DNA from 2 places in the Micromonospora sp. DH13 genome. Region 2 is predicted to be linked to the other one. Evidence: predicted binding sites of a transcription regulator. Region 2 holds the regulator's gene; the other holds the start of a gene.
What was found. Region 2 encodes HspR, which represses chaperone genes until heat shock. Its sites were predicted from a motif close to TTGAGTNNNNNNNACTCAA; they were not measured.
Positions count from the first base shown of each region.

Region 1: the regulator HspR is predicted to act here: its motif matches at 13,092-13,110, upstream of clpB (ATP-dependent chaperone ClpB).

Region 1 covers NZ_JAHWGR010000013.1:162,077-176,613, forward strand. Annotated here, with positions in the region: gene LPA42_RS15490 (DedA family protein) at 1-592, shown strand, start outside; gene LPA42_RS15495 (helix-turn-helix transcriptional regulator) at 775-1,152, opposite strand; gene pyrE (orotate phosphoribosyltransferase) at 1,210-1,749, opposite strand; gene LPA42_RS15505 (SDR family oxidoreductase) at 1,918-2,703, opposite strand; gene LPA42_RS15510 (hypothetical protein) at 2,737-3,348, opposite strand; gene LPA42_RS15515 (hypothetical protein) at 3,460-4,374, opposite strand; gene LPA42_RS15520 (hypothetical protein) at 4,432-5,415, opposite strand; gene LPA42_RS15525 (polyamine aminopropyltransferase) at 5,456-7,054, opposite strand; gene LPA42_RS15530 (hypothetical protein) at 7,051-7,833, opposite strand; gene LPA42_RS15535 (DUF350 domain-containing protein) at 7,833-8,255, opposite strand; gene LPA42_RS15540 (DUF4247 domain-containing protein) at 8,290-8,715, opposite strand; gene LPA42_RS15545 (DUF2617 family protein) at 8,712-9,275, opposite strand; gene LPA42_RS15550 (DUF4178 domain-containing protein) at 9,279-9,911, opposite strand; gene LPA42_RS15555 (hypothetical protein) at 10,000-10,371, opposite strand; gene clpB (ATP-dependent chaperone ClpB) at 10,454-13,045, opposite strand; gene LPA42_RS15565 (hypothetical protein) at 13,177-14,268, opposite strand; gene LPA42_RS15570 (cation:proton antiporter regulatory subunit) at 14,300-14,537, shown strand, end outside.
Region 2 covers NZ_JAHWGR010000011.1:184-14,720, reverse strand. Annotated here, with positions in the region: gene LPA42_RS13025 (alpha-ketoacid dehydrogenase subunit beta) at 1-819, opposite strand, end outside; gene pdhA (pyruvate dehydrogenase (acetyl-transferring) E1 component subunit alpha) at 819-2,006, opposite strand; gene LPA42_RS13015 (hypothetical protein) at 2,518-3,429, shown strand; gene LPA42_RS13010 (phosphatase PAP2 family protein) at 3,641-4,228, shown strand; gene LPA42_RS13005 (hypothetical protein) at 4,313-5,533, opposite strand; gene LPA42_RS13000 (GTPase) at 5,589-7,286, opposite strand; gene LPA42_RS12995 (GTPase domain-containing protein) at 7,283-9,130, opposite strand; gene dnaK (molecular chaperone DnaK) at 9,343-11,199, shown strand; gene grpE (nucleotide exchange factor GrpE) at 11,247-11,978, shown strand; gene dnaJ (molecular chaperone DnaJ) at 12,058-13,245, shown strand; gene LPA42_RS12975 (heat shock protein transcriptional repressor HspR) at 13,278-13,712, shown strand; gene LPA42_RS12970 (hypothetical protein) at 13,850-14,125, shown strand; gene LPA42_RS12965 (hypothetical protein) at 14,139-14,537, opposite strand, start outside.

The DNA.
Region 1 (14,537 bases), on a different contig from region 2:
GCAGCTCGGGCACTGGCTCGGCGCGCGGTACGGCCGCCGCATGTTCGAGCGCCCCAACTCGCGGCTGTTCAAGCGGGAGTACGTGGAGAAGGCCGAGCACTACTTCCGGAAGTTCGGCCCGGCCAAGGCCGTGGTGCTGGCCCGGTTCATCCCGATCGTCCGCACGTTCCTCAACCCGGTGGCCGGCGTGCTCGGCATGCCGGCGAGGCAGTTCTTCCTGTGGAACGTCGTCGGGGCGATCCTGTGGGTGGACGGCATCCTGCTGATCGGCTACCTGCTGGCCGAGCAGATCTACAACGCGATCGGCGACAAGATCGACCGGTACATCCTGCCGGTGGTCGCGCTGATCATCCTGATCTCGGTGCTGCCGATCTTCTTCGAGTTCCTCCGCGACCGGCGGGCCCGCAAGCGGGGCGAGGTCATGACGGTGATCGCCGCGGCCAGCGCGGCCGGTGCGGTGGAGGCCGTCCGGGACGCGGTCGAGCACCACCACCACGACCACCACGGTCAGGCCCCGCACGGGCAGCAGCAGTTCCCGCAGCAGCCGCCGCAGGACGGCGGTCGGTGGCCGGAGCGCGGCGAGGGCCACTGACGGAGAAGGCGTACGTCGATGGCCGGTCCCGTTTCGACGGGACCGGCCATCGTTCAAGCCGCAATCAAGTAACGAGGCGACTGCCGGTTACCCGGGCAGGCGTCACCGTCCGGTGGTGGCGCCACCCCTTGCACGCCACCCGATGCCGTCCTGAGGCGGGACGGCCGGAACGGAAAACCTCGTCAGCGGGCCTTCTTGGTGGCCCGCTTACGCGGCGGGGTCAGCAGATCCGCGATCGTGGCGATCGCGGTCGGCACCAACCTGTAGTACGCCCAGACCCCGCGCTTCTCCCGCTCCAGCAAGCCGGCCTCGGTGAGGATACGCAGGTGGTGGCTGACCGTCGGCTGGGAGAGGCCGAGCGGCGCGGTCAGGTCGCACACGCACGCTTCGCCCTCGGGGGCCGACTGGATCAGGCTGAGCAGCCGCAGCCGAGCAGGGTCGGCAAGGGCCTTGAGGACCCCCGCCAGCCGCTCGGCGTCGGCGCGTTCGATCGGCTCGCCGGCAAGCGGCGAGATCTGAGGCATGGTCATTTCAGCCAACGCAGTTCCCACGTATTCCATCCTTCCACCAGCAGCATCGATCCGCCTGCATATCAGCAAGTCCGAATCGGCAAACTTTTAGGCCACAAGGCCGAGGTCAGCCAACGTATAGGCCGCCCGATACGGCAGTCCGGCGGCTTCCACCGCGTCGCCGGCGCCACGATCAACAATAACCGCCACACCCACTACTTCGGCTCCGGCCTCGCGCAGCGCCTCTACTGCGGTCAGCACGCTGCCACCGGTCGTCGACGTGTCCTCGACCGCCAGTACCCGTCGTCCGGCCACGTCCGGCCCCTCGATGCGGCGTTGCAGACCATGAGCCTTACCCGCCTTACGGACAACGAAAGCGTCGAGCGATCGGTCGGTCGCCGACGCGGCGTGCAACATGGAGAGCGCCACCGGATCGGCGCCCAGGGTCAGGCCACCGACGGCGTCGTACTCCCAGTCGGCGGTCAGGTCGAGCAGCACCCGACCGACCAACGGAGCGGCCTGGTGATGGAGCGTGACACGTCGCAGATCGACATACCAGTCCGCCTCCCGACCGGAGGAGAGCACCACCCGCCCGTGGACCACAGCCAGGTCGATGATGAATTTACGCAGGTCGTCGTGGTCCCCCATGGCGATAGAGGGTACTGCGCAAGTCTGGGAGGTGTGTGTGGGGTCCACCCCGGTCAGCCCCACGGGCGACCGATGGTTGGCGATATTCGGCTACTCTGTGCGATCGATTAGCCGGGCCGGGTCGGCCGAACCGCCGAAGGGGACGGTCTGCCGCCGCTGCGCCGCAGGTCAGCCGGGGCGACGGTCGTCGCGGCCCCGGGTGTCCCGGGCGAACCGGCGCAGCAGCCCCCGGGGAGCGTGCCGCACCGCCGCGACGGCCAGCTTGTAACGCCGTGACGGAACGCTGACCGTGCGGCCTTTCCGCAGGTCACGCAGGGCTTCGTCGACGACCTGCTCGGCGGTCAGCCACATCAGGCGGGGCGTGCCGGACATGTCGATCCCGATCCGCTCGTGCGCGCCGGTGCGGGTGTAACCAGGGCAGAGGGCCATCACGCGTACTCCACGCGGGCGGGTCGCGAGGTCGACGGACTCGCTGAAGGCCGTCACCCACGCCTTGCTCGCCGGATACGTCGATCCCGGCATCACGGGACCGAAGCCGGCGACCGAAGAGACATTTATCACTGCCCCGTCGCCCCGCCGGATCATCGGGCCGACCGCCGCGCGGGTCAACCGCAGCACCGCGTGCACGTTCAGCCCCAGCAGGCGGGACTCATCGGCCATCGAGGACCGCAGGAACGGCTGGTTGAGGCTGATCCCGGCGTTGTTGACGAGCAGGTCCACCTGCTCGTCGCCGGCCAGCCGCCGTTCCACGTCGGCGCAGCCGTCGGCGGTGGACAGGTCCGCCGGGATCACCTCGACGGGGTGGCCGTACCGGCCCGTCAGCTCGGCGGCCTTCTCCGCCAGCCGGGCGGCGTCGCGTGCCACCAGCACCAGGGCCCAGCCGTCGGCGGCGAGCCGGCGGGCGAACTCCGCGCCGATGCCCGCCGTCGCGCCGGTGACCAGCGCACGGCGCATGGCGGGGACCTGCTCTGGCGTCACGGACGATCCTCAGCGGGGCGGGTGGTGCGGGGCGGCGGTCGGTGCCGGCGCGGGGTGCCGCCGGCGGAACCAGGCGCTGGCGCTCGGCGAGACCAGCAACGCGGCTACCACAAGGTAACCGAGCGCCTGGCCGACCGAAAGCGCGGCGTTGGCCGCGAGCCAGAACTCCGGGTACGCGTCGCCGACGAGGCCCAGCAACTCGGCGGCGGACCGGTCGCCGGCGGACAGCCGCAGCGGCACGGCCCGCTGGCCGACCAGCGCGGCCACCGCGCAGCAGCCGAACAGCGCGCCCAGCCCGCAGACCACCCAGGTCGCCAGCCGGGCCCCGGGCCGGCCGGCGAGCAGCCCGGCCGCCAGGCCGACCAGCACGACGCCCACCAGCACCGTCACCACCGCCGAGGCGATCGTCGCGCCGCGCAGCAGGAGGACCACGTCGTCGACCTCCGCCGCACCGGCCGAGGTGCCGGCCGCCGCCGACCGGAACCGCCCGACGGTGCCGCCGAGGGCGAGCAGCGCGGCGACCGCCGAGGCCACGGCACCGGCGGCCATCAGCAGCAGCACCGCCGCCGCCAGCCCGACGGCCGCGGGGCGACGGGCCGGCACCTGATCGGGGTACGACACGACGAGTCCCTCCGGTAGGCGTCCGGTTGGAACCTACTCGGAGGGACGGTCGGTGTCGCCGTTATCCGGCGCGCCCCGCCCGGCTGGTCGCGGGCGGGGCGGCATCGATGCTCAGTCCGACGACGAGGAGGACGAGCCCGAGTCCGACGAACCGCCGGACGAGGAGCCGGAGTCCGAGGAACCGCCGGACGACCAGCCCGAGTCCGACGAGCCGCTGGAGGGCGACGGCCCCGGGTCGCCACCCTGCCCGGGCCCGGACGGGTCCGGCCGGTCGGACGGGGACGGCCCCGGCTGGTCCGGGTAGGGCGACTGGTCCGGGGTGGACGAGCTGTGGGTCCCGTGCGGGTACGTCGGGTGGCCGGGCTGGTAGCCGGGGGTGGCCGGGTAACCCGGGGTCTGCGGGTAGCCGGGCTGCTGCGGGTACGCCGGGTAGGCGGCACCCGGGACCGGCGGCTCCCAGCCCTGCTTCGGCTTGCGGAAGAACTCGTTCGCCTTCGGCAGGGCCAGCAGGATCAGCGCGGCCAGCACGGCGAGCAGGCCCGCGACCCCGAGCAGCAGGCTGACCGGGGTGTACCAGGAGGGCAGCGCCGCGGTCAGGCTGCGCTCGATCTCCTCGGCGCTCGGCGCGTCCCCGCCGGCCGACGGCCCGCCCATCGAGCCGGCCGCGCCGTTGATCATGCTGCCGCCGACGCAGCAGAGCAGGATGCCGCCGAGCACCCAGGTGGTGATGCGGCTGCCGTTGCTGCCCCGGTTGTTGAAGATCGCCAGTACGACGAGGACCAGGGCGAGGACCAGCATCAGCACGGCGCTGCCGATGGCGAAGCCGACGACGAAGGTGCCCAACCCCTCGGCCCCGCTCGCGGTGCCCGCGAACGCGTCCTCGAAGCCCTGCCGGAGCTTGCCGGCCACGGCGATCGTCGTGACGAGGTTGAGCAGCTGGAGCAGAGCGAAGAACATGAGCAGGTAACTGGAGATCGTCACGATGCCCGGACGGGCCCGCGACGGCGTGCTGTGGGTATCGACCATGACTTCTCCCTTCTAGATCACGACGTCACGGTATCGTCCGGAGTCCCGTGCCGCCCGTCAGCGGGCCCGGGACAGCCGGCGGTGCTCGGCCGTCACCACGGCGAGCAGGAACAGGTCGAAGGCCAGCGCGGCGACCGCCCCGAACTGGTTGACGGTGAAGTTGAAGATCTGCCCGAACAGCAGGTCGACCAGGATCGCCAGCTTGAACAGCCGGAACGCGCCGATCCGGTCCCGCCGCAGCCGGACGGCCGCCGCGATGCTGAGCACCGCCGTGGCCAGCGCGGACGCCGACACGCCGAGCACCGCGCCCCACTCCCGCTCCTCGTCCAACGCCCCGGTGACGCCGTCGACCGCCACCCCGACCACGGTCAGCGCCGGCTCCACCACCAGGTAGAGCACCACGAAACGGACCACCCACCGCTGGTCGGTCAGCCCGACGGCGACCCGGCGGACGCGGGCCAGCCACGGCTGCCAGAACCGGGGCGGCGGCGGTTCCCGGCGGGGCACCGCGTCGAGCAGCGCGGCCACGGCGGCCTCGGTCTCCGCGCCGGAGCCCCGGGCCAGCCGCAGCACCTGCGCCCGACGCCGGTCGGTGAGCCCGTCGATCAGGCCGCCGGCCACGGCGTCCAGGGCGTTCGCGGTCCGCTCCTCGGGGATCAGCCGGGTCCGCTCCCGGACCGCCTGCGTGATGACCACCAGCACCGCGAAGACGGCGTAGATGATGCCGGCGGCGGGGGCGTAGAAGTAGTCGGTGCGGGCCGTGACGAACTTGCCCACCTCGTCGATGAACAGGCCGAACCCGATCCCGCCGAGGATCGCGCCGGTCATCCGGGCCGCGCCGCCGAGGAAGACCAGCGCCACGCCGAGGCCGGCGGCCAGCAGCAGGCCGCCCCAGAGCACGTGCGCGATGTGCAGGCCGCCGCCGCCGAGCTGGGGATAGCCGGTGGCCCGCAGGAGCACCCGGGTCAGCAGCACGGCGGCCACCCCGGACAGCACGAACGCCTGGAGGTACGCCGCCGCGGCCAGCGCCCGGGGCGGCATCCAGTGACGACGCGACGGTCCGCGCACCATGGTCCCGACGCTAGTAGCCGCGCCACTCGACGCGGGCGTACTCCAGCACCCTGGGCCGCAGCAGCGTGGAGGCGGGCACGTCGAGCCGGCCCCGGTCGGCGGGGAAGTTCGCGGCCGACGCCAGCGTGCCGGCGGTGAGGAAGCGCAGCCGGGGGGCGTCGGCGGGCAGCGCCAGCGCGGGCGGGGCGGCACCCGGGGCGGCGAGCACGAACCCCCAGTCGCCGAAGCTGGGCACGTCGACGTGGTACGGCACGGTGGCGAAGCCGGCCTCGCGTACCGACGCCTCGATCGACCAGTACGACCGGGGCGCGAAGTACGGGGAGCCGGACTGCACGACGAGCCGCCCGCCGTCGGCGAGGACCGCCCGGACCAGCGCGTAGAACTCGACGGTGTAGAGCTTGGCGGTGGCCGTCTCGTCGGGGTCGGGCAGGTCGGCGACGACCACGTCGAACCGTTCGGTGGCGGAGCGCAGCCAGCCGAACGCGTCGACGTTGACCACCCGCACCCGGGGGTCGGCGAACGCGTCGCCGTTCAGCTCGCGCAGCTGCGGCTCGCTGCGGGCCAGCGCCACCACGGCCGGGTCGAGGTCGACGACGGTCACCCGCCGCACGTCGGGGTAGCGCAGGATCTCCCGCACCGCGAGCCCGTCGCCGGCGCCGAGCACCAGCACCTCGCCGCGCGGGCCGTTCAGCGCGGGGTGTACGAGCGCCTCGTGGTAGCGGTACTCGTCGACGGAGCTGAACTGGAGGTCGCCGTTGAGGAACAGCCGCAGGTCGGTGTCGGCGTGGCCGACCTCCCGCACCGAGCGGGTCAGCACGATCTCCTGGTAGCGGCTGCGCTCGGCGTGCACCACCGGGTCGCGGTAGAGCTGCTGCCGGGCGGTCACCTCGAAGTCGGCGGCGGTGACCCAGGCGTACCCCAAACAGAGCGCGACCACGACGGAGCCGGCGCCGACGGCGACGCGCGCTCGGCGGCTCAGCTCCGCCCGGAACACGGTGCAGACCAGCGCCACGCCGGCCACCGCGTTCACCGCGCCGACCACCAGCGCGCCCTTGAGCTGCCCGAAGACCGGGATCAGCAGGAACGGAAAGGCCAGCCCGCCGAGCAGCGCGCCGACGTAGTCGGCGGCGAACAGGTCGGCCACGGCGCTGCCGGCGGACTGCTGGCGGATGCGTTGCAGCATGACCATCAGCAGCGGGATCTCCGCGCCGATGAGCAGCCCGAGCACGAACGCGGTGCCGACCAGCGCCGGGCCGTACAGGTCGAGCCAGGCGAACGCGGCGTAGAGGCCGAGCACCGACAGCCCGCCGAGCAGGGCGAGGAGCAGCTCGACCACGGCGAACGCGGCGGCGGCCCGGGGCTGCAACGGCTTCGCGGCGAGCGCGCCGACGCCCATCGCGAAGACCATCACGCCGAGCACGATCGACGCCTGGCCGACGGCGTCGCCGATCAGGTAGCTGCCGAGCGCGACCAGGGCCAGCTCGTAGACCAGGCCGCAGGCGGCGCAGACGAAGACCGCGACCAGCACCGCCGAGCGGGCCAGCCGCCAGCGCGGCCGGGCGGCGGCGGGGGCCTCGCCGTCGACCGCCGCCGGCACCTCGGTGGTCACGCCTTCCCCGGGGTACGCCCGGCGGGCGCCGCCGCGCGCTGCCGGCCCCGCTGCACGAACCCGACGGTGAACAGCAGCGCGGTGACCAGCAGCAGCCCGCCGGTGGCGAGCAGCCAGCCCCAGCGGTCCCGCCAGAAGTCGCTGCCGGCGTCGGGCAGCGGGGCGGCGGTCGCGCCGGGCTGCGCGGTGGGGGCGGCGGCGGGCGACACCACGCCGGTCTCGGCGAGCAGCAGCGGCAGCGCCACGGCGGCCCGGCAGACCGCCCAGCCGGGGTCGTCGACGAACACGTCGGAGTCGAGGCCGAAGCGGGCGAGGCCGGTCTCGACGGCGTACAGGTCGGCGCGGTCGATGTCGGGCGAGCCGGTCACGTTGATGGTCGCCGAGTCGCTGCTCTCGCTGCTCTCCGACGTGTAGCGGACGTCGGCGGTCACCTCGACCCAGCGCGGGCAGGCCGGGTCGTCGACCACAGGGACCCCGTCGCCGAGGTTGGAGCCGACGCTGACCGGGGTGGAGCCGTACCAGCTCTCCAGCCGCCAGCCGTAGCAGACGCCCTGGCTGGCGGCGGCCTGGGCGAGGATCGGCACGGTGTCGGCCCGCTCGTCGGCCGCCGGGGCGGGGACGGTGGTGCCGCCGGAGTCGCCGTTGACCACGCCGATGCCGATGCAGCCGCCGACGAGGACGACGGTCACCAGCGCGATGACCCAGCCGTTGGCGGCCGACGACTTCTTCGCCGCCGGCTGGCCGGGCCGCCCGCCGCCCGGGTGCTTGCCGGCGGCCATCAGCTGATCGCGGCGGCGATGATCGCGCCGGTGGCGAGGTGCACGACGGCGGACACCCACACGGCGGGGTGCGGCTCCGGGTCGACCAGCAGCTCACCGAGCCGCCCCGGGGTCACGGCGTCGAGCAGCAGGAACGCGGCGGCCATGATGACCAGGCCGACGATCCCGTACGCCGCCGCGCCGACGAGGCCGAGCACGAAGTCGTCCTCGCTGGCGACGATCGCGGCGACCACGATGGTGCCGACGCCGAGCAGGTTGGACGACAGCAGCAGGGCGGCGTTGCGGTTGCGCTCGGTCCAGATCAGCTCGTGCAGCTTGCCGGGGGTGGCCACGTCGACCAGCCCGTAGCCGATGCCCATCAGGACGACGCCGACCACGCCGTAGGCGAGGGTGACCAGCAGATCGGTGACGAGGTTCTGCAAGGGGGACACTCCAGGGTGAGGGGCGTTCGTCGGGCTACTTGCCGGCGCCGGGGCCGCCGCCCCGGACGGTGCTGCCGCGTCCCCAGCCCCAGTGCGACCCGACGGTCGAGTGGTAACGGGGGTAGGCGGTGGTGAGGCGTTCGAGCAGGATCACCGAGCCGGCGGCGATCGGCAGGATCACCACCGAGTCGTCGTCGTAGCGCAGGTAGACGCCGCTGCCGTCGACGTACTGGTCGGCCGGCTGCCAGGCGTCGGTGACCTCCTTGGCGACCTGGCTGGGCGTCTTCGACGAGGTGTACGCCACGGCGTCCCGGCCGATGTCGCGGCTGGCCGCCCGGTTGTACCGGTCCTGCACGTAGCCGCGCGGGGAGAAGTTGCCGTAGAAGATCGCGAAGGCGGCGAGCAGCGCGCCGACCACGGCGACCGCCGCTCCCACCACGAACCAGCGTCGGTACGTCACAGCGCCACCTCCGTTCGCGACTGCGGGGCTCGCAGACCCGGCTCACTCCTCGCGCTCACAAGGGCCACCACCGTCTCGGTCAGGACCAGCTCGTTGGTCTGGGGGTACGCGTGCCAGGTGCGCCAGCCGACCGCCCCGTCCGGCGGGTCGGTGCGCACGGCGAGGGCGGTCACCGCGTCGGCGTCGCCGGGGAACACCCCGACCAGCGCGTACGGGTCGCCGGCCAGCTCGGCGCGGAGCGCGGCGACCCGGGTGCTCAGCTCCGCCCCGGCCGGGCGCAGCACGGTGGCGGTGAACCGGTAGCCGTTCGCCTCGTCCAGCCGGGTGGCGGGCAGTTCGGGCGGGCGGCCGGGAAGGCAGGCGACGGTTTCGGTCAGCTCGGTGCCGGCCGCGCGCAACACCACCTGGTGGGACGCGCCGAGCAGCCGCAGCCGCAGCCGGATCCCGCCGGGCAGGTCGAGGTCGAGCACGTGCAGCGCGGGGCGTTCGCCGTCGCCGAGGGCGAGGCTGAGGTCGGCGGCGCTGGTGTCGACGTACGGGGCGTCGAGGGTGACCAGCACGGGTCAGCTCACCTTCCCCGGCCCGGACTGCGGGTAGATCATCACGTCGGAGCGGTGCAGCTCGTCGCCCCGGGCCACCTCCCAGGCGGCGTTGCCGTACGCCTCGAAGGAGAGCCGCAGCTTCCCCGGGCCCCGGTAGTCGTGGTAGCGCATCGCGCCGGACGGGTCGAGGCCCGTGCTGCCGGTGGCGGTGAACCGCGCGTGCCCGGCCTCCTTGCTGACGTACCGGTGACCGTCGAGGTCGATGCTCGGCGCGCCCGGGGTGATGGTGAGCGCCGGATCGGTCGTCCAGAGCACCATGATCACATCGGGGTCCTCCTCGACGGAGAGCCAGAGCTGGCCACCGGCCGCGTCGTCGAGCAGGTGCTCCGACCAGGTCCAGCTGCCCTCCCTGAGCAGCACCGAGCCGCGCACCCCGTACGAGGTGCCGCGGATCTCGACGATGTCGCCGGGGCTCAGCCGGCGCGGGTCGCCCCGCAGCGCGTCGGCGTCGCGGTCCCGGAACGGGTCCACCGGGCCGGGCCGCCCGCCCGTGCGCCTACGGGAACGTTGCATCGCCACCACGGCGATGACGACACCGGCCACCGCGATGAGGCAGCCCGCCGCCGTCACCAGATACGCCACCGAACCGTTCAACCCGATCGCCTCCCCCAGTCGCGTCGGCGGAGACGGTAACAACCCCGCGCACGTGGCGAAACCCGAGCGGAGTTGAGTGATGACTCAGTTACGAACCGTCCTCGGGCCGGTTGAGCTGCGTGTTCGCGTACTCACCCAGCTTGGTCCGGCCCATGATGCAGCCGGCGAAGGTGACGAACTCGGCCTCGGAGCCGCGCAGCGCCTCCCAGGCGGCGCGGGCGGCGGCCGGGTCGATCCGCCCCAGCAGGGTCGCCGCGTACGCCCGGCCGGCCGGCGAGCCGTGCGCCAGCAGCCAGTCGACCTTCCGCCGGGCCCGCTCCGGGTGCGCGTCGAGCTGCCGCTCGACCTCGAAGTACGCCTCGGTCTCCGGCAGCACCGTGCCGGCGAAGCCGACCCCGCCGAAGGCGAGGGTGTCGGTGCCCGCCAGCTCCCGCACGGCCGCATCGAGCCGATCGCCCATCCTCAACCCCCTTGAAAGGAGGGGCCCCCTGTTAACGCAAAACGTTGTACAGGGGGCCCCTATTAACATCCACGCCAGCGGGTCAGGCCGCGGCGACCGTCAGCCCGTCCTTGCCGTCGGCCAGGTCGACCTGGACCGTGTCGCCGTCGCGGATCGCGCCGGAGAGCAGCGCCCGGGCGAGCTGGTCGCCGATGGCCGACTGCACCAGCCGGCGCAGCGGGCGGGCACCGTAGATCGGGTCGTACCCGTGCTCGGCGAGCCACCCCCGGGCGGCCTCGCTGACGTCCAGGGTCAGCCGGCGGTCGGCGAGTCGCTTCCGCATCCGGTCGAGCTGGATGTCGACGATGGCCCGCAGGTCGTCGCCCAGCAGCGCGGCGAAGACCACGATGTCGTCGAGCCGGTTGAGGAACTCCGGCTTGAAGTGCGACCGGACCACCGCGAGGACGCCCTCCCGGCGCTGCTCCTCGGCCAGCGTCAGGTCGCTGATCACCGACGACCCGAGGTTGGAGGTGAGGATCAGGATCGCGTTGCGGAAGTCCACCGTGCGCCCCTGGCCGTCGGTGAGCCGACCGTCGTCGAGCACCTGGAGCAGCACGTCGAAGACGTCGGGGTGGGCCTTCTCGACCTCGTCGAGCAGGATCACCGAGTACGGCCGGCGGCGCACCGCCTCGGTGAGCTGGCCGCCCTCCTCGTAGCCGACGTAGCCGGGCGGGGCACCGACGAGCCGGGCGACGGAGTGCTTCTCGCCGTACTCGCTCATGTCGATGCGGACCATGGCCCGCTCGTCGTCGAAGAGGAACTCGGCGAGCGCCTTGGCCAGCTCGGTCTTGCCGACGCCGGTCGGGCCGAGGAAGAGGAAGCTGCCGGTGGGGCGGTCCGGGTCGGCGACGCCGGCCCGGGCGCGGCGCACCGCGTCGGAGACGGCCGAGACGGCCTCGGCCTGGCCGACCACGCGCGCGCCCAGCGACTCCTCCATCCGCAGCAGCTTGGCGGTCTCGCCTTCGAGGAGCCGGCCGGCGGGGATGCCCGTCCAGGAGGCGACCACGGCGGCGATGTCGTCCGCGCCGACCTCCTCCTTGAGCATCGCGCCGTCGGCCTGGAGCCGGGCCAGCTCCTCCTCGGCCTTCGCCAGGTCGGCCTTGAGGGCGGGGATGCGCCCGTAGCGCAGCTCGGCGGCCCGTTCCAGCTCGCCGTCGCGCTCGGCCCGCTCGGCCTCGCCGCCGAGCCGCTCCAGCTCCTCCTTGGCGGTGGAGAGCTTGGTGATGTGGCTCTTCTCGGTCTGCCAGCGCTCGGAGAGGGCGGTGAGCTGCTCGCGCTTGTCGGCCAGCTCCTTGCGCAGCCGGTCGAGGCGCTCGGCGGAGGCGGCGTCGGGCTCCTTGGCCAGCGCCATCTCCTCGATCTCCAGCCGGCGCACGGCCCGCTCGATCTCGTCGACCTCGACCGGCCGGGAGTCGATCTCCATGCGCAGCCGGGACGCCGACTCGTCGACCAGGTCGATCGCCTTGTCCGGCAGGAACCGGTCGGTGATGTAGCGGTCGGAGAGGGCGGCGGCGGCGACCAGCGCGGCGTCGGTGATGCGTACGCCGTGGTGCACCTCGTAGCGTTCCTTGAGCCCGCGCAGGATGCCGATGGTGTCCTCGATGGTCGGCTCGCCGACCAGCACCGGCTGGAAGCGGCGCTCCAGGGCCGGGTCCTTCTCGATGTGCTCGCGGTATTCGTCGAGGGTGGTCGCGCCGACCATCCGCAGTTCGCCGCGCGCGAGCATCGGCTTGAGCATGTTGCCGGCGTCCATCGAGCCCTCGCCCTTGCCCGCGCCGACGACGGTGTGCAGCTCGTCGAGGAAGGTGATGACCTGGCCGTTGGAGTTCTTGATCTCCTCCAGCACGGACTTGAGGCGCTCCTCGAACTGGCCCCGGTATTGTGCGCCGGCCACCATCGCGCCGAGGTCGAGGGAGACCAGCTTCTTGTCGCGCAGCGACTCGGGCACGTCGCCGGCCACGATCCGCTGGGCGAGGCCCTCGACGATCGCGGTCTTGCCGACGCCGGGCTCGCCGATCAGCACCGGGTTGTTCTTGGTACGCCGGGACAGCACCTGGATGACGCGGCGGATCTCGGAGTCCCGGCCGATCACGGGGTCGATCTTGCCGTCGCGGGCGCTGGCGGTCAGGTCGACGCCGTACTTGGCCAGGGCCTGGTAGGTCTGCTCCGGGTCGGCGGTGGTGACCCGCCGGTCCCCGCCCCGGACGGTCGGGAACGCGGCGACCAGGCTCTCCTCGGTCGCGCCGGCGTTGCGCAGCGCGGTGGCGACCGCGCCGCCCACCCGGGCCAGGCCGGCGAGCAGGTGCTCGGTCGAGGTGTATTCGTCGCCGAGCGGCCGGGCGATCTGCTCGGCGGCGCCGATGGCGTTGACGAACTCGCGGGCCAGCGTGGGCTCGGCGATGCTGGAGCCCCGGGCGGCAGGCAGGGCGTCGACGGCGCGCTGGGCGGCCCGGCGCAGCTCGGCGGGGTCGGCCCCGGCGGCGCGCAGCAGGCCGGCGGCGGTCGACCCCTCGGTGTCCAGCAGCGACAGCAGCAGGTGCCAGGGCTCCACGGTGGCGTGACCGCGCTGGTTCGCCAGCGCGACGGCACCGGTGATGGTTTCGCGGCTCTTGGTGGTGAGACGTTCCGTGTTCATGGGCTCCCCCGGATCGGCGTGTCCACTAGGAAGGACACAACCAGAGTTGAGCCTATTCCGCTCAACCTTGCGACTGTGACCTGTGTCACTCAAGAGTCGGCTGGGCGGCGGGCGCGGGACGGCGCGGCCGGTCAGGCCGGGGCCAGCACCACGCGCACCCAGCGGCGGTTGCCGACCGGCCCGGTGGCCAGCAACACCTCGTCGGGGGCACGGCCCACCAGCGTGCCGTCGGCCAGCAGGGTCAGGTAGTGCTTGGGGGCGACCGGCCAGTCGAGCCGGTCGTACCGGCCGTCGGCCACCACGCCCGCGCCGTCCGGGCCGTTGACGGCGAACCGGCCGGTGGTCAGCGGCACCACGGAGTCCGCCCGCGCGGGATGCCCCGCGGCGGGCACCGCCACCCACCGGCCCAGATACCGCCAGAGCGCCGGGAAGCCGCTCCGGTCCGGCGGCCAGCCGACCAGCCGCGCCTCGCCGTCCGGCCCGACCATTGGCCGCACCACCCCGACCTCGCCGTCGGGCACCGGCACGGGGGTCGACTGCCAGGTGCGCCCCCGGTCCGTCGAGACCGCCGCGTACGGCTTCCCGCCGTCGACGCCGGCCACCACCAGCAGGCCGCGGGCCTCGACGACGCCGTGCGGCGCCGGCACGGGCGGCTTGGCGGGCAGGGGTGTCGCCCGCAGCCCCGCCCAGCGGACCACCCGACCGGTGGGGTAGTCGATCTGGAACCGGCCCTGGGCGGCCCGCCAGGCGACGGGCTCCTGGTCCCCGTTCGTGTGCGCGAAGGTGCGCCCGCCGTCGGTGGAGGTGTACCGGCCGTGCGGCTCGGCGAGCAGCATCAGCACGCCGGGGACGGCGTAGAGCTGCGGGTTCTCGGCAACGACGCGGGGGAGGACGAGCCGCCGCCAGGACCGGCCGCCGTCGACCGTGGCGTAGAGCACCGCGGGGCAGTCCCGCTCCGCAGGGCAGCTGGCGAAGAGGGCGTACGCCTGCTCGGCGGTGACGAACTCGACGTACGGGCGCTCGTACCCCTTGCCGACCGGGACCCGGACGTCGCGCAACTCGACGGCGGGGGCCGGGGGCGACGGCGACGGCTCGATCACGGTCGGTCGGGGCGACGGCGCGGTGCGGTCCGGCGGCGGGCGACGGACGTCGCCGATCGAACAGCCGGTCAGCAGGGGCGCGAGCAGCAGCGCGACCATTCTGCGGCCGAACCGACGAGTCATCGGCCTACCCCCCAACCGGTAGCCTGACGCCGTGCGAGTACGTGTCGAACAGACTGCCCTACCCGGGATCGGAATGCGTCACGACCTGTTGACGGAATCCGGACGCCGGCTCGGTGTGGTTTCCCACCGCAATGGCCGCCGTGACCTTGTCCTCTATGACCCCGATGATCCCGATTCCTGCCAGCACGACATACCGCTGACAGACGACGAGGCGGAGGCGCTCGCGGACATCCTCGGCGCGTCGCTGATGCTCGGCCAGCTCTCCGGGC
Region 2 (14,537 bases):
CAGACCCAGGTTGCCCGGGGCCTCGTGCACCACCACGCACCGGCCGGTGCGCCGCACCGACTCGTACACGGCGGTGAGGTCCAGCGGGGAGAGCGTGCGCAGGTCGACGACCTCCAGCTCCCGGCCGTCCTCGGCCGCGGCGGCCGCCGCGTCCAGGCAGGTCCGCACCATCGGCCCGTACGCCAGGACGGTGGCGTCCGTGCCGGCCCGCACTACCCGGGCCGAGTGCAGCGGGTACGCCGCCGACAGCGGGGCCTCCAGGTCGACCGGGCCCTTCTCCCAGTAGCGCCGCTTCGGCTCCAGGAAGACGATCGGGTCGTCCGAGGCGACCGCCTGCTGGATCATCCAGTACGCGTCCTGCGGGTTGGCGCAGGTCACGACCTTCAGGCCGGCGGTGTGCGCGAAGTACGCCTCCGGCGACTCCGAGTGGTGCTCGACCGCGCCGATGCCGCCCCCGTACGGAATGCGGATCACCATCGGGATGCGCACCTTGCCCTGCGAGCGGTAGTGCATCTTCGCCACCTGCGACACGATCTGGTCGTACGCGGGGTAGACGAAGCCGTCGAACTGGATCTCGCAGACCGGGCGGAAGCCGCGGATGGCCAGGCCGACCGCGGTGCCGATGATGCCGGACTCGGCCAGCGGGGTGTCGATCACCCGCTGGTCGCCGAAGTCCTTCTGGAGGCCGTCGGTGATCCGGAACACGCCGCCGAGCTTGCCGACGTCCTCGCCCATGATGACGACCTTCTGGTCGTGCTCCAGGGCCCGGCGCAGGCCGGCGTTGAGGGCCTTGCCGAGGGTGAGCGTCTCCGTGGCCATCAGTGGGCGCTCCCTTCGAACGACTCCAGGTAGCGGCTGAACTGCGCCCGCTGCTCGTCGAGCTCCGGGGACCCGTGCGGGTAGACGTGGTCGAACATCGTCACCGGCTCGGGGTTGGGCATGGCGAGCACCCGCTCGCGCAGGTGCACCGACTCGGCTCGGGCCTGCTCGTCGACCTCGGCGAAGAACGACCCGTCGGCGATCTTCTGCTTCTCCAGGAACGCCTTCATCCGGGCGATCGGGTCCTTGGCCTGCCAGGCCTCGACCTCGCTGGCGATCCGGTAGCGGGTCGGGTCGTCGGAGGTGGTGTGCGCCCCCATCCGGTAGGTGTACGCCTCGATCAGGCTCGGGCCCTGGCCGTGCCGCGCGTTGTCCAGCGCGTGCCGGGTCACCGCGTACGAGGCGAGCACGTCGTTGCCGTCCACCCGTACGCCGGGGAAGCCGAAGCCGCGCGCCCGCTGGTAGAGCGGGACGCGGGTCTGCCGCTCCAGGGGCTCGGAGATGGCGTACTGGTTGTTCTGGCAGAAGAACACCAGCGGGGCGTTGAAGACGCTGGCCCAGACGAACGCCTCGTTCACGTCGCCCTGGCTGGTCGCACCGTCGCCGAAGTAGGCGATCACCGCCTCGCCGTCGTCGCCGCCGGTCTTGCCGTCCATGTGGACGCCCATCGCGTACCCGGTCGCGTGCAGGGTCTGCGCCCCGATGACGATCGTGTACATGTTGAACTTGAACTCGTTCGGGTCCCAGCCGCCCTGGTCGACGCCCCGGAACAGGCCGAGCGGCATGATCGGGTCGATGCCACGGCAATAGAGCACGCCGTGCTCGCGGTAGGTCGGGAAGGCCATGTCCTGGCTGCGCAGCGCCCGCCCGGAGCCGACCTGTGCCGCCTCCTGGCCGAGCAGGCTGGCCCACAGCCCCAGCTCGCCCTGCCGCTGCAACGCGGTGGCCTCGGCGTCGAGCTTGCGGACCAGCACGAGGTCGCGGTAGAGCCCTCGGTACTCCTCGTCGGTGAAGTCGACGCGGTACTCCGTGCCGTCCGGCCCGAACGCGCTCTCGACACGCTCTCCGGTGGGCGTGAGCAGCTGCACGAGTTCCGGGTCGCCGCCAGCCGTCGCGGCCGTTCGCTTGGCACGGGGTGCGGCTCGCCGGCCGCGGGTGGTGGTGACCCCGGGGTCGCCCTTTGCCATCCGTCTCTCCCTGTCGTGGTCTGCGCCGGCACCGGGGGTGACCCGCTCCGCGCAGTGTGTGCACCCGCCCGGCTGGTGCCGGACTGGTTCCTGGCGGCCGCGCCTAGCCCCGGTGAGGGTTGCCGCGCGGCGTGAGCCGGATTCCGTGCGAACCCGGTTCGGGAGCGCCGGCGTCGTACCGCGCCTGCCGCAGGGTGCGCGGAGGTCGCGGCTGCGTTGCCGTCGTGCCCCAAATGATGGCAGAGGAGGTGAGCGCGCCCACAGTACGCCCGCCCCGGATTCCGGGCGCTGTCGGGTTTGTGGCTGGTGGGGCCCGCTGTCCCCGGAGGATCGTGAGTGACCGGGGCGGGCCGGACAATTTGTGTGTCGACACGCGGTGGCTCCTGGTGAACTGGCCGTCACTGAGTCAAGCTGATGATGCCGGTCGGGCGTTTCATGGGTTTATGCCCGTTTTGGTCCCTGGGGGATCGCCCGTCCCGCATCGATGATCGACGACGGACGAGGAGTGCGCGTGTCCCAGCCAGGTGAGGGTCCCACCGTGCCGCTGCTCGGCCGGCACCGTGCGGCCGGGGGCAGCTTTCGTCGGGTCGTCGGGGCGCACCGCGCCCCCGGCTCCGGTGCCCCCGGGCGCGGATACCTCTTCACGGTCGCCCTGCTCGCCGGCACCGCCTCCATGCCGATCCTCGCCGCCATCAGCACCGGGTCGGCCACCGTGGGCAGCACCGCACTCCCCGACAGCAGCACCCCGTTCATCCCCACGCGTTCCGTCGGGCCGGTGATCGTGCCGGCGACCGGCCAGCCCGCGACCGCCCCCTCGACCCCGCCGGGCACGGCCGCGGTGCCGCAGCCCGAGCTGCCCGGTCCGGGCCTTCCGCCGCCCGCGCCCGCGCCGATCGTGCCGGCCGCCTCCGACCGGTCGGATCCCGAGGCGGTCCACCGCCCGCCGCCCCGGGTGCCTACCCTGCCCCCGCCGCCCACCGTGACCCCGACCCCCACCCCGACGCCGCACCCCTCCCCGGCCCCGGCGCCGACCGGGGAACCCATGCCTCCGACCACGCCGCCGACCGAGCCGACGGCGACCCTCTCCGCCTCGGCCCAGGTGCCGAGCCCGTCGTCGGGCACCGAGCCGACCGCGAGCGCGGAGCCCACCGCCGGCCCCGACCCGACGACGACCGGTGGACCAGTCCCCGAGACCGCTCTCACCGCGCCCCAGGTCGCTCCCCCGGCGTTCCCGACCACTCCTGCGGTGTCCCCGGTCGTGCCCACGGCGGTGCCCAGGCCGCCCACACACCGCCGCCCGGCGTCCACCCCGTCCAGCCACCCCAGCCCGACGCCGCAGACTCCGGCTGTGCCGCCGCAGCCCACCACCGGCTCGCCCGTCGGCCCCGCCGTGGGCGACGACCGCCCACCCGCCACCCGGTGAGGCCGGTTACCGCCGGCCGGCCCGGCCCGCGTGACGATGGCCCGGGCACCCGGCCGAGATCGCAGACCGGCGAGCGACGACCGGGGCCGCAGGTCGGCGAGCGGCGACCGGGGCCGCACGGCGGTAAGCGACGACCGGGGCCGCACGGCGGGGAGCGACAGGGCTGAGCAGACCGGATCGTCCCCCAGCGGAAGAAGAGCGCCTCCACGTCATGCCCGGCCCCGGGCTGCGCGCCGCCCGCCTGATCACCGAGCTGACCGCGCCCGCCGTCCTGGTGACCGTGCTGACCATGCTGGTCGGCTGGTTCGGCGGGAACGGCGGCGCGCACGGGCTGGCCTGGGGGCTGCTTGCCACCGTCTTCGCCAGCGGGATTCCGTTCGCGTACATCGTCGGCGGGGTACGCCGCGGGCGACTCACCGACCACCACGTCGGTGTGCGGGAACAGCGCCGGACGCCGCTGCTCTTCGGGCTCGCCTCGGCGGCGGTCGGCTGGGCACTGCTCGCCGCGTTCGGTGCCCCCCGCCCGCTGCTGGCGCTGGTGGCGGCCGGCGTGGTGGGGCTCGTGGTGGCGGTGACCGTGAGCCACTGGTGGAAGATGTCGATCCACACGGCCGTGGCCGCCGGCGCGGTGGTGGTGCTGGTGCTCACCTTCGGCCCCCCGCTGTTGGCCGCCGTGCCGGTGCCGGTGCTTGCCGGCTGGTCCCGGGTGCGGTTGCGGGCCCACACCCTGCCCCAGGTGCTGATCGGCGGGACGGTCGGCGGGCTGGTGGCCGGAGCCGTCTACGGCGCGCTGACCTGAGCGGACCGCCTGCCGGCCCGGCCAGGCCCTTCGACCAGGGCCGGGCCGAGCCGGGTCAGGCGCCGCGGTGGGGGTCGTGCCGGGTCAGGCCCCGTCGTCGGCGAGCCGGTGCCGGTTCGCCTCGATCCAGGCGTCGAGGGCGGCCGGGTCGTCCGGGTCCACCCCGTCGGCCATCAGCTGGGCCACCGCCGCCGTGGCGGGGCTGCGGCGCTCGCCGGTGGAGTAGAGGCGGGCGAACTCGGGGATCATCTCCTCGACGGCCGTGTCGGTGCGCTCCGCCGCCGCCTGCGGCAGCCCCTTGCGCCGGGCCGCGTAGGCCGCCCAGCCGCGCAGCACCCGGGGCAGCATCGCGGCGTCGTCCATGTCGAGCACGGCCCGCCGGTGCACCCAGTCGAGCAGGAACAGCTCGGCGACCGTGGGACTCCAGCGCAGCGCGTCGGCGTCGGGGAAGCTCGCCGCGTGGTCGAGCAGCAGGCTGAGGCAGAAGTGCAGCGAGGCCAGCCCCGCGTCGTCGGACGGGTCGAGGTCGTAGCGGGCGGCCTCGGGCGAGGCGAGGAACGCCCGGACCAGTTCCGTGCGCTGGTCGCCGGAGAGGGGCTCGGCGTCCCGGGTGGCCCCGGCGGTCGGCGGGGGCAGCAGCGCCAGCCGGGCACCGGCCAGCGCCCGGTCGGTGGCGAGGGACCCTTCGGCGGGCAGCTCGCCCAGGTCGTCGGTGACGGCCAGGTGCCGGCCGACCTCGCCGTGCATCCGGGCCGGGTCCTCCTCCCGGAACCACGTCAGCTCGTCGCCGTCGACCATCTCCCGGACCTGCTCGACGATGCGTCCCGCCGGGCCGCCCACGAAGACGTCCTTGGTGATGCCGATGTTGTGGTCGACCAGGGCCACCAGCGCGTGCTCGGGGCCGCCGGCCGCGTCGTCGTAGGCGAACGTGGCGAGGTAGGAGGTCTGGTCGCCGTACACGTCGCCGTAGCTCCAGGTGCCGGTGAGGTGCACCCGCCCGAGGTGCGCGGACCAGGCCGGGGCCTGGGTGCCGGGGTTGACCTTCGCCGCGCCCTCGGCGTCGGGCACCAGGGCGGCGAAGACGGAGCGGATGGTCCTCGCCGCCGCCGTGCGGCGGCGGGAGGTGGCGGCGAGGAAGCCCGTGACGAACTCCCGGACGGCCGCCTCCCGGTCGGTCTCCGCGACCGAGTAGACGCTGCCGAGCAGCGCCGCGCCGAGCATCTCGGCATCGAGAGCGGTGTCGAGCCTGGTCACGTCGCGTGCGGCGTGCAGCACCGCGTCGTAGGGGGTCTGAGGCGTGGCCATGCGTCGACCCTACGCCCGCCGACGGTCCCCGAACAGCGAAGAAAGACGCCGGTCGTCAGCGGCGGGCGGCGTCCCGCAGCGCCTGCCATGCCTGCCCGTGGCGGGCCAGCACCGCCCGCACCGGCTCCACCACGTGCTCCTGCCCGACCGCGCCGACGGCGAGGGTGAGCCGCTTCTCGGCCCGGCCGCGCGCCCGGCGGGCCGCCCACCGCACCACGGGCCTGGTCGACGCGGCCACCAACAGCCCGGCGAGCAGGCCGCCGAGCAGCAGCACGGTGGGCAGCGGTGCCTCACCGACGCGCGGATAGTCCAGGGCGGGCAGGCCGAGCGCGCGCAGCGCGTAGCCGAGCGCGAGCCAGCCGAGGCCGGCCACGGCCGCGAGGGTGACCAGCCACTGCATCCCGCCGACGATCCGCCACCAGGCGGGCCGGTGGTCCAGCCCGAGGTCGGTCTGCGCCACCGCGCGGTCCAGGGCGTCCGGGAGGTCACCGAGCCGGGACCGGGCGGCCGTGGTCACGGCGGTCGCCCACGGGTCGGGCAGGTCGGTGCCGGCTCGGTCGGCCACCGCCCGCACGGCCAGCCCCAGCGCCGAGCGCTGCGCGGCGCTCGGTTCGGGTACGGAGGTCGCGGCGACCGGGCTCTCCGCCGGGTCGACGACGTCGCCGCCGCCGGTGGGCGGGCCGGGCAGGTGCAGCCGGCGCAGCGGGTCGGGGCGCAGCCGCCGCCAGCCGCGCACCAGCGGCCAGCCGGTGCTCGCGGCGGCCCGGTGCCGGTAGGCCCCCTCGACCGCCTCCGCCACCGCCGGCACCCCGGCCGCGCCGGCCAGCGCCCGGGTCAGCCCCGAGGAGGGGCCGGTGTCCGGCACGTCGGTCGGGGGCTCGGCGGCGACCAGTTCCGCCAGCCCGGCGACGACCGTGTCGACGTCGCCGGCGAGGCGGCGCAGGGCGGCCTGCCGCTCGGCGACGGTGCGCTCCAGCGTGGCCCGCAGCTCGGTGATCCCGTTCGGGTCGACGGCGGTGGTGGTCAGCAGCGGCACCCCGCCCAGCTCGTCGGCGTCGAGGAGCCGGCGCAGGTCGGCCAGGACGCGGGGCAGCTCGGCCGGGGGCAGCCGGTCGGCCTGGTTGAGCACGACCAGCGTCACGTCCCGGTGCCGGTGGAACTCGCGCAGGTAGCTGGTGTGGACCACCCGGTCGGCGTACTTCTGCGGGTCGACGACCCAGATCACCAGGTCGACCAGGCCGAGCAGCCGGTCGACCTCCAGCCGGTGCGACCGCTGCACCGAGTCGAAGTCGGGCAGGTCGAGCAGGACGAGCCCGTGCAGGGCCGACTCGTCGTCGCCGTCGAGCGCGCTCTCCCGGACGAACCGGTGCCGGGGCAGCACGCCGGTCCAGTCGAGCAGCCGGGTCGCGCCGTCGAGCGGGCCCCAGACGCAGGCGTGCGCCACGCCGGTGGTGGGGCGGCGCACCCCGACCGGGGACAACTCGAACCGGGCGAGCGCGTTGAACAGGCTCGACTTGCCGCTGCCGGTGGCACCGGCGAGGGCGACGACGGTGTGGTCGCGGGAGAGCGCGAGCCGCGTGCCGGCCCGTTCGACGAGGGTGTGCGCGGGCACGAGCTGGGTGTCCGGGAGCTGGCCGTCGGCCGCTTCGAGGAACCGCCGGACGGCCGCCAGGCGGGCGATCAGCGCGTCCGGGTCGACCCGCTGGTCGCCGCGCAGCGCCTCGCGCACCCGGCCGACGAGGTTCGGGGTCACCGCGCTCCGCCTTCCGGGGCCAGGGCCGGGGGCAGGGCCGCCGCGCCGGCCGCCACGAGGCCGCTGCGGTGCCGGGCCTGCTCGACCTGCTCGGCGGCCGTCCGCAGGGCGTCTCCGGCGTCCGCCGCCGGCCGGGCGGTCGCCGTGCGGGACAGGAACCGGGTGGCTTCGGCGTCGAGCAGCTCGCGGACCCGCGCGAGCAGGTCGCCCCGGGCCTTCGCGGCCAGCGTACGCACGGCCTGGTCGCCGAAGATCGCCTGGAGTACGGCCTGCCCGGCGACCGTGGTGCCGGCCCCCGTGGCGACCTCCAGCCCGGTCGGGATGAACGCGGTCGAGGCGAACACGGCGATCATCACGGCCAGCCCGGTGGCGTTGACCGCGTACGCGGCGGTGCGGGCGACGAACCGCCGGTCGGCGCCCTCGGACCGGACCAGCTCCAGCACCCCGCGCTGCCAGTCGCGGACCAGGCGTTCGGCGCGGTCGGGGAAGTCGGTGCCCGGGTGGGCGAGCGGCGGGTCGAGCAGGGCCGCCCCGGCGGGGTGTGCCCGCCACCCGGTGTAGGCGTTCTCGGCCGCCTCGGCGGCGACCCCGCGCAGCAGCGTGACGAGCTGCGACTCGATGGCGTCGCGCAGCTCGGTGGCGGGGGCGGGCCGGCCGGTCACCGCCGCCAGGAGCCGGTCCCGCAGCCGGCCGATCCGCGCCTCCAGGGTGCGGAAGAACTCACCGGTGCCGACGAACTCCTGCCAGCGGGCGAGCACCTCGCCGCGCAGCAGCCGGCCGTCGCGCAGCCCCTGCTCCACGACGCGTTCGGCCCCCTGGTAGGCGGCGACGACCCGGTCGTCGAGGGCGTCGGCGGCGGCCCCCTGCTCGTCGGCGGCGTCGGCCAGGCCCGCGACGGCCGGGACCAGCGCGGCCAGCGCGCCGTCGAGGGTCTGCCGGACGACGGCGGCGCGCGCCCCGGCGTCGGCGGCGAGCCGGGAGAACCAGCTCCCCAACGGGTCGGTGACCTTGTCGGGCAGCAGGCCCTGGCCGTCGACCCAGGTCTCCGGGAGGACGAACAGGGGTGCCGCGCCGAGGCCCTGCTCGGCGAGCATCTCGGCCAGGTGGGCGGCGACCTCGTCGGTGGCCTCCGCCGGCACCCGGTCGAGCACCATGGCGATCACCACCCCCCGGGCCCGGGCGGTGTGCAGCAGCTCCCAGGGGACCGCGTCGGCGTAGCGGGCGGCGGTGGTGACGAAGAGCCAGAGGTCGGCGGCGGCGAGGAGCTGGCCGGCGAGCGCGCGGTTGGCGTCGACCACGGAGTCGATGTCGGGGGCGTCGAGGAAGGCCAGCCCGGCGGGGAGCGCCGGGGCGGTGACGAGCTGGAGGGTGCCCGGATCCTCGCTCGGCTCGTTGGTGCGGGTGAGGCCGGGCAGCAGCTCGCCCTGGCGGAACCAGCCGGAGTCGGCGGGGTTGCAGACGAGCACCGGGGAGCGGGTGGTCGGCCGGAGCACCCCGGCGGCGCTGACCCGGGCCTGGACGAGGCTGTTGACCAGCGTCGACTTGCCGGCCCCGGTGGAGCCGCCGACGACCACGAGCAGCGGCGCGTCGAGCCGGGCGAGCCGGGGCAGGAGATAGTCGTCGAGCTGCGCGGTGAGGCTCGCGCCGATCTGTCGGGCTGCCTCGGCCGAGGGCAGGGCGAGCGGAAAGCGGGCCGCGCCGATCGCGGCCCGCAGGGCGGTGAGCGCGGCGGGCAGGTCGTCCCCGGAAGGGCCGGACGGGTCCTCCCCGGCATCCCCCGTGCCGGTACGGGCGGCGACGGCGGGCGAACCGGTTCCGATGGCGGGATCGCCGTGCGTCGTCACCGCTAAAGCGTGCCCGACCAACGCAAGGTAAGACAACCGGGCTCCCCCGAACGCGAGGTTGCGTCGGGTCGGCTCAACTCGACTTGACGATCGCCGTACGCGTGGCACTATTGAGTCAAGTTCACTCAACTTGTGGCGAGCGAGCGGCGGGACAACCCCCGCCACCTGCTCCGACGCGAGAAGCCTCCAACGTAAGAAGCGAGGAAGCGAAGATGGCACGTGCGGTCGGTATCGACCTCGGCACGACGAACTCCTGCGTCAGCGTTCTCGAGGGCGGTGAGCCCACCGTCATCGCGAACGCTGAGGGCTCGCGGACGACCCCGTCGATCGTCGCGTTCGCCCGCAACGGGGAGGTCCTCGTCGGCGAGGTCGCCAAGCGCCAGGCGGTGACGAACCCGGACCGGACCATCCGGTCGGTCAAGCGGGAGATCGGCACCAACTGGACCGTCGACATCGACGGCAAGAAGTACACCCCGCAGGAGATCTCGGCCCGGACGCTGATGAAGCTCAAGCGGGACGCCGAGGCGTACCTGGGCGAGCAGATCACCGACGCGGTGATCACCGTCCCGGCCTACTTCAACGACGGCCAGCGTCAGGCCACCAAGGAGGCCGGCGAGATCGCCGGCTTCAACGTGCTGCGGATCGTGAACGAGCCGACCGCGGCGGCCCTGGCGTACGGGCTGGACAAGGGCTCCAAGGAGCAGACCGTCCTGGTCTTCGACCTCGGCGGCGGCACCTTCGACGTGTCGCTGCTGGAGCTGGCCGAGGGCGTCGTCGAGGTCAAGTCGACCAGCGGCGACAACCAGCTCGGCGGCGACGACTGGGACCAGCGGATCATCGACCACCTGGTGAAGACCTTCCGGGGCGAGCACGGCATCGACCTGGCCCAGGACAAGATGGCCCTCCAGCGGCTGCGCGAGGCGGCCGAGAAGGCCAAGATCGAGCTGTCGGCGGCCACCACCACCAACATCAACCTGCCGTACATCACGGCCGGCTCCGCCGGCCCGCTGCACCTGGACGTGACGCTCAGCCGCGCCGAGTTCCAGCGGATGACGCAGGACCTGCTGGACCGCTGCAAGGGCCCGTTCGAGCAGGCCGTCAAGGACGCCGGGATCAAGGTCGCCGACGTCGACCACGTCATCCTCGTCGGCGGCTCCACCCGGATGCCGGCCGTCACCGACCTGGTCAAGCAGCTCACCGGCCGTGACCCGAACAAGGGCGTCAACCCCGACGAGGTCGTCGCCGTCGGCGCGGCCCTGCAGGCCGGCGTGCTCAAGGGCGAGGTCAAGGACGTCCTGCTGCTCGACGTGACCCCGCTGAGCCTGGGCATCGAGACCAAGGGCGGCATCTTCACCAAGCTCATCGAGCGCAACACCACCATCCCGACCAAGCGCTCCGAGGTCTTCACCACGGCCGACGACAACCAGCCGTCGGTGCTGATCCAGGTGTTCCAGGGCGAGCGGGAGATCGCGGCCTACAACAAGAAGCTCGGCACCTTCGAGCTGACCGGCCTCCCGCCCGCGCCGCGCGGCGTGCCGCAGATCGAGGTCACGTTCGACATCGACGCCAACGGCATCGTGAACGTGCACGCGAAGGACCTGGGCACCGGCAAGGAACAGAAGATGACGATCACCGGCGGCTCCTCGCTGCCGAAGGACGACATCGAGCGGATGCGCCGCGACGCCGAGGAGCACGCCGACGACGACAAGCGCCGCCGCGAGGAGGCGGAGACCCGCAACGTCGCCGAGGCGCTCCAGTGGCAGACCGAGAAGTTCCTCGCCGAGAGCGGCGACAAGCTGCCGGGCGAGAACCGGGAGCAGCTCAACGAGGCGCTCGGCGAGCTGCGCGGCGCGCTCGGCGGCCAGGACATCGACAAGATCAAGGCGGCCCACGAGAAGCTCGCGCAGGTCTCCCAGCAGGCCGGCTCGCTGCTCTACGCGTCCCAGCAGGCCGAGCAGGGCGAGCAGCCGGGGGCGGCCGGCCCGGGTGCCGGCGCGACCGGTGGCGCCAAGGCCGGCGGCGCCGACGACGTGGTCGACGCGGAGATCGTGGACGAGGACAAGAAGTGACGATCCGCCTCGGACACGTATCGACGGCCAAGGGATGAGGTAACCGCATGACGGAGAAGCCACGAGCCGCCGACCCGGTGGAGTCCGGGTCGACGCCGGGTGGCTCCGCGACCGCCGAAGAGCAGCCGCGGGTCGTCATCCGTGACAACCGCAAGATCAGTAAGTCCGAGGTGCCCGCCGCGGCCGACGCCGGGGCCGACACCCCGGCGGAGGGCCTGGTCGAGGACGCCGAGATCGTGGTCGACGAGATCGAGGTCGAGGCCGCGTCGGTGGACGGGCCGCCCGTCGTCGACGCCCCGGCCCAGCCGGTCGAGGGCGCTGCGCCGCCCGCCGGCCCGCCGCTCGGCGCGGAGCTGGAGGCGCTGCGGGCCGAGCTGGACGAGCGGACCCGAGACCTGCAACGGGTGACGGCGGAGTACGCCAACTACCGCAAGCGGGTGGACCGGGACCGCAGCCTCGTCCAGGAGCAGGCGACCGGTTCGGTGCTCGCCGCACTGCTGCCGATCCTCGACGACCTGGACCGCGCCCGCGAGCACGGCGACCTGGTGGGCCCGTTCGGCACGGTTGCCGAGCAGCTCACCACCGCGCTGGGCAAGTTCGGCCTGTCGGCGTTCGGCGAGCAGGGCGACCCGTTCGACCCGACCCGGCACGAGGCGGTGGCCCACCAGAGGTCCGCCGACGTGACCGAGCCGACCTGCGTGCAGGTCATGCGCCGGGGCTACCAGCTCGGCGAGCGGCTGCTGCGGCCGGCCATGGTCGCGGTCGCCGACCCGGAGTAGTGCCGACCCGTGTCGTCCCGTCCGTCCGCACCGGGCGGACGGGACGTCCGGGGTACGTCCCGTGGAAGGGGGTGGACCGGTGAGTACCAAGGACTGGATCGAGAAGGACTACTACGCCACGCTGGGCGTGCAGAAGTCCGCCTCCTCGGACGAGATCAAGAAGTCGTACCGGAAACTGGCCCGGGAGTCGCACCCGGACCACAACCCGGGCGACTCCGGTGCCGAGGAGCGGTTCAAGGCCGTCTCCGAGGCGTACGCGGTGCTCGGCGACGAGGCCAAGCGCCGCGAGTACGACGAGATGCGCTCGCTGTTCGGCTCGGGTCAGTTCCGGCGCAACGCCCGGGGTCCGGGCGGCCCCGGCGGGCAGCCGTTCGACGTGTCCGACCTGTTCGGCGGCGCGGCGGGCGGCGGTGACCGGCGCTTCGGCGGGGCCGGCTTCCAGGACCTGTTCAGCTCGATCTTCTCCGGTGGCGGCGGTGCCGGCGGCCCGGCCCGCGCGCGCGGCCCGGCGAAGGGCCGGGACATCGAGACCGAGGTGGCGCTCGACTTCGGCGACGCGGTACGCGGGGTCACCCTCCCGCTGACCCTGCGCGCGCCGGGGATCTGCGACACGTGCGCCGGCAGCGGGGCGAAGCCGGGCACCTCGCCGGTGACCTGCCAGGTCTGCCACGGTGCCGGGGTGACCAACCGCAACCAGGGGTCGTTCAGCTTCTCCGAGCCGTGCCGCAACTGCCAGGGCGTGGGGACGGTCGTCGAGGAGAAGTGCCCGGAGTGCCACGGCACCGGCGGGGTCACCAAGACCCGCACGCTGAACGTCCGCTTCCCCGCCGGGGTGGCCGACGGCCAGCGGATCCGGCTGAACGGGCGCGGCGAGCCGGGCGAGCGCGGCGGCCCGGCCGGCGACCTGTACGTGCACGTGAAGGTGCGGCCGGACGAGTTGTTCGGGCGTACCGGGGACGACCTGACCCTGACCGTGCCGATCACCTTCCCGGAGGCCGTGCTCGGCACGGACCTTCGGGTGCCCACGCTCGACGGCACGGTGACCCTGCGGGTCCCGCCGGGCACGCCCAGCGGCCGGGTGCTGCGCGCCCGGGGCAAGGGCGTCGTGCGCCGCGACGGAAAGGCCGGTGACCTCCTGGTCACCCTCGACGTGGTGGTCCCGGCCGGGGTGTCCGACGAGGCGCGGGCGGCGCTGGAGGCGTTCGCCGAGCAGACCCCGCCGGCCGCCCGGGAACATCTCGACGCCCGGGTGCGTCGGTTCAGTTGAGCCTGCTGGAGTGTGTGCGGAGGTGAGCGGGGATGGCGGGAGAGCACGTCGGCTCGGGTGACCCTGCCTACGAGGCCAAGGTGCTGATGATCTCGGTCGCGGCGCGGATGGCGGGGATGCACCCCCAGACCCTGCGCCAGTACGACCGGCTCGGCCTGGTGCAGGCCGGCCGGGCGGCCGGCGGCGGGCGCCGCTACAGCGTCCGGGACGTGGTGCTGCTGCGCGAGGTGCAGCGGCTCAGCCAGGACGAGGGGGTCAACCTCGCCGGGGTCAAGCGGATCATCGGCCTGGAACGCCTGCTGGAGCAGGCCCAGCAGCGGATCGCGCGGCTGGAGGCCGAGCTGGACGCCGCGTACCGGCGGGTGGCGGAGCTGGAGTCCCTCGCCCGGTTCCCGGGCAGCGACCTGGTGCCGACCAACCGCACCTCCACCGCCCTGGTGGTCTGGCGTCCCCGGCGCGACCGCTGACCCGCCGCTCACCCCGCCGGAGCATCGTCGGCCCGGTCCGCTTCCCGGAACCCCGGCGCGGGCCGGGCCGGCTCCACTAACCTGCGAATCAGGCCGGCCCGCACGATCCGGGCCCACCGCGCTGGCGAGGGGGAGCCATGTCGGAACAGGCCAAGAAGGTGGCGCAGCAGGCGGAGGAGCGGCTCGACCGGGTCGCCAAGTCCGCCCGGCAGCGGTTCGACAAGATCACCGAGGGCCGGTTCACGGACAAGGTCCGGGAGGGCCGGTTCGCCGACCGGGGCGACCACGGCACCGACCGGGGCCGGGCCGACCAGGGCTCCGGGCAGGCCGACCGGCGCTCCGGGCAGGATGCGCGGGACGCGCGCGGCGGGCGGGACCAGCGCGGCGAGGGGCGCGGCGGGACGGCCGCCTGAGGCGGCCCCGGCGTCAGCCGATGCGGCGGTTCTCGCGGACCAGGCCGCCCTCGCACCAGTCCCGGTAGACGAACAGGTGGGGGCGCGCCAGCAGCACGCGGCTGTTGTGCGCCCACGTCCGCATCATCTCGTCGCCGGTCCGCTCCGACTGCTCGACCAGCTTGCGGAAGCGGCGCTTCGGGTGGGCGCGGAAGTTCGTCCGGATGCCGTCGGCGGCATAGATGTAGAGGCAGTGCAGCGCGAACCGGCGGGCCGGGCAGGCCGGGTCCATCGCCAACTCGAAGAGCGTCTGCACCAGGTGGTCCCCGGAGACCAGCAGGTCCCAGTCCGGCGGCATCGACGTCAACGGCACCGAATCGGGGTGGTACGCCCACGCCCGCAACTCCGCCGGGGACGGGTCGACGGGGTTGGC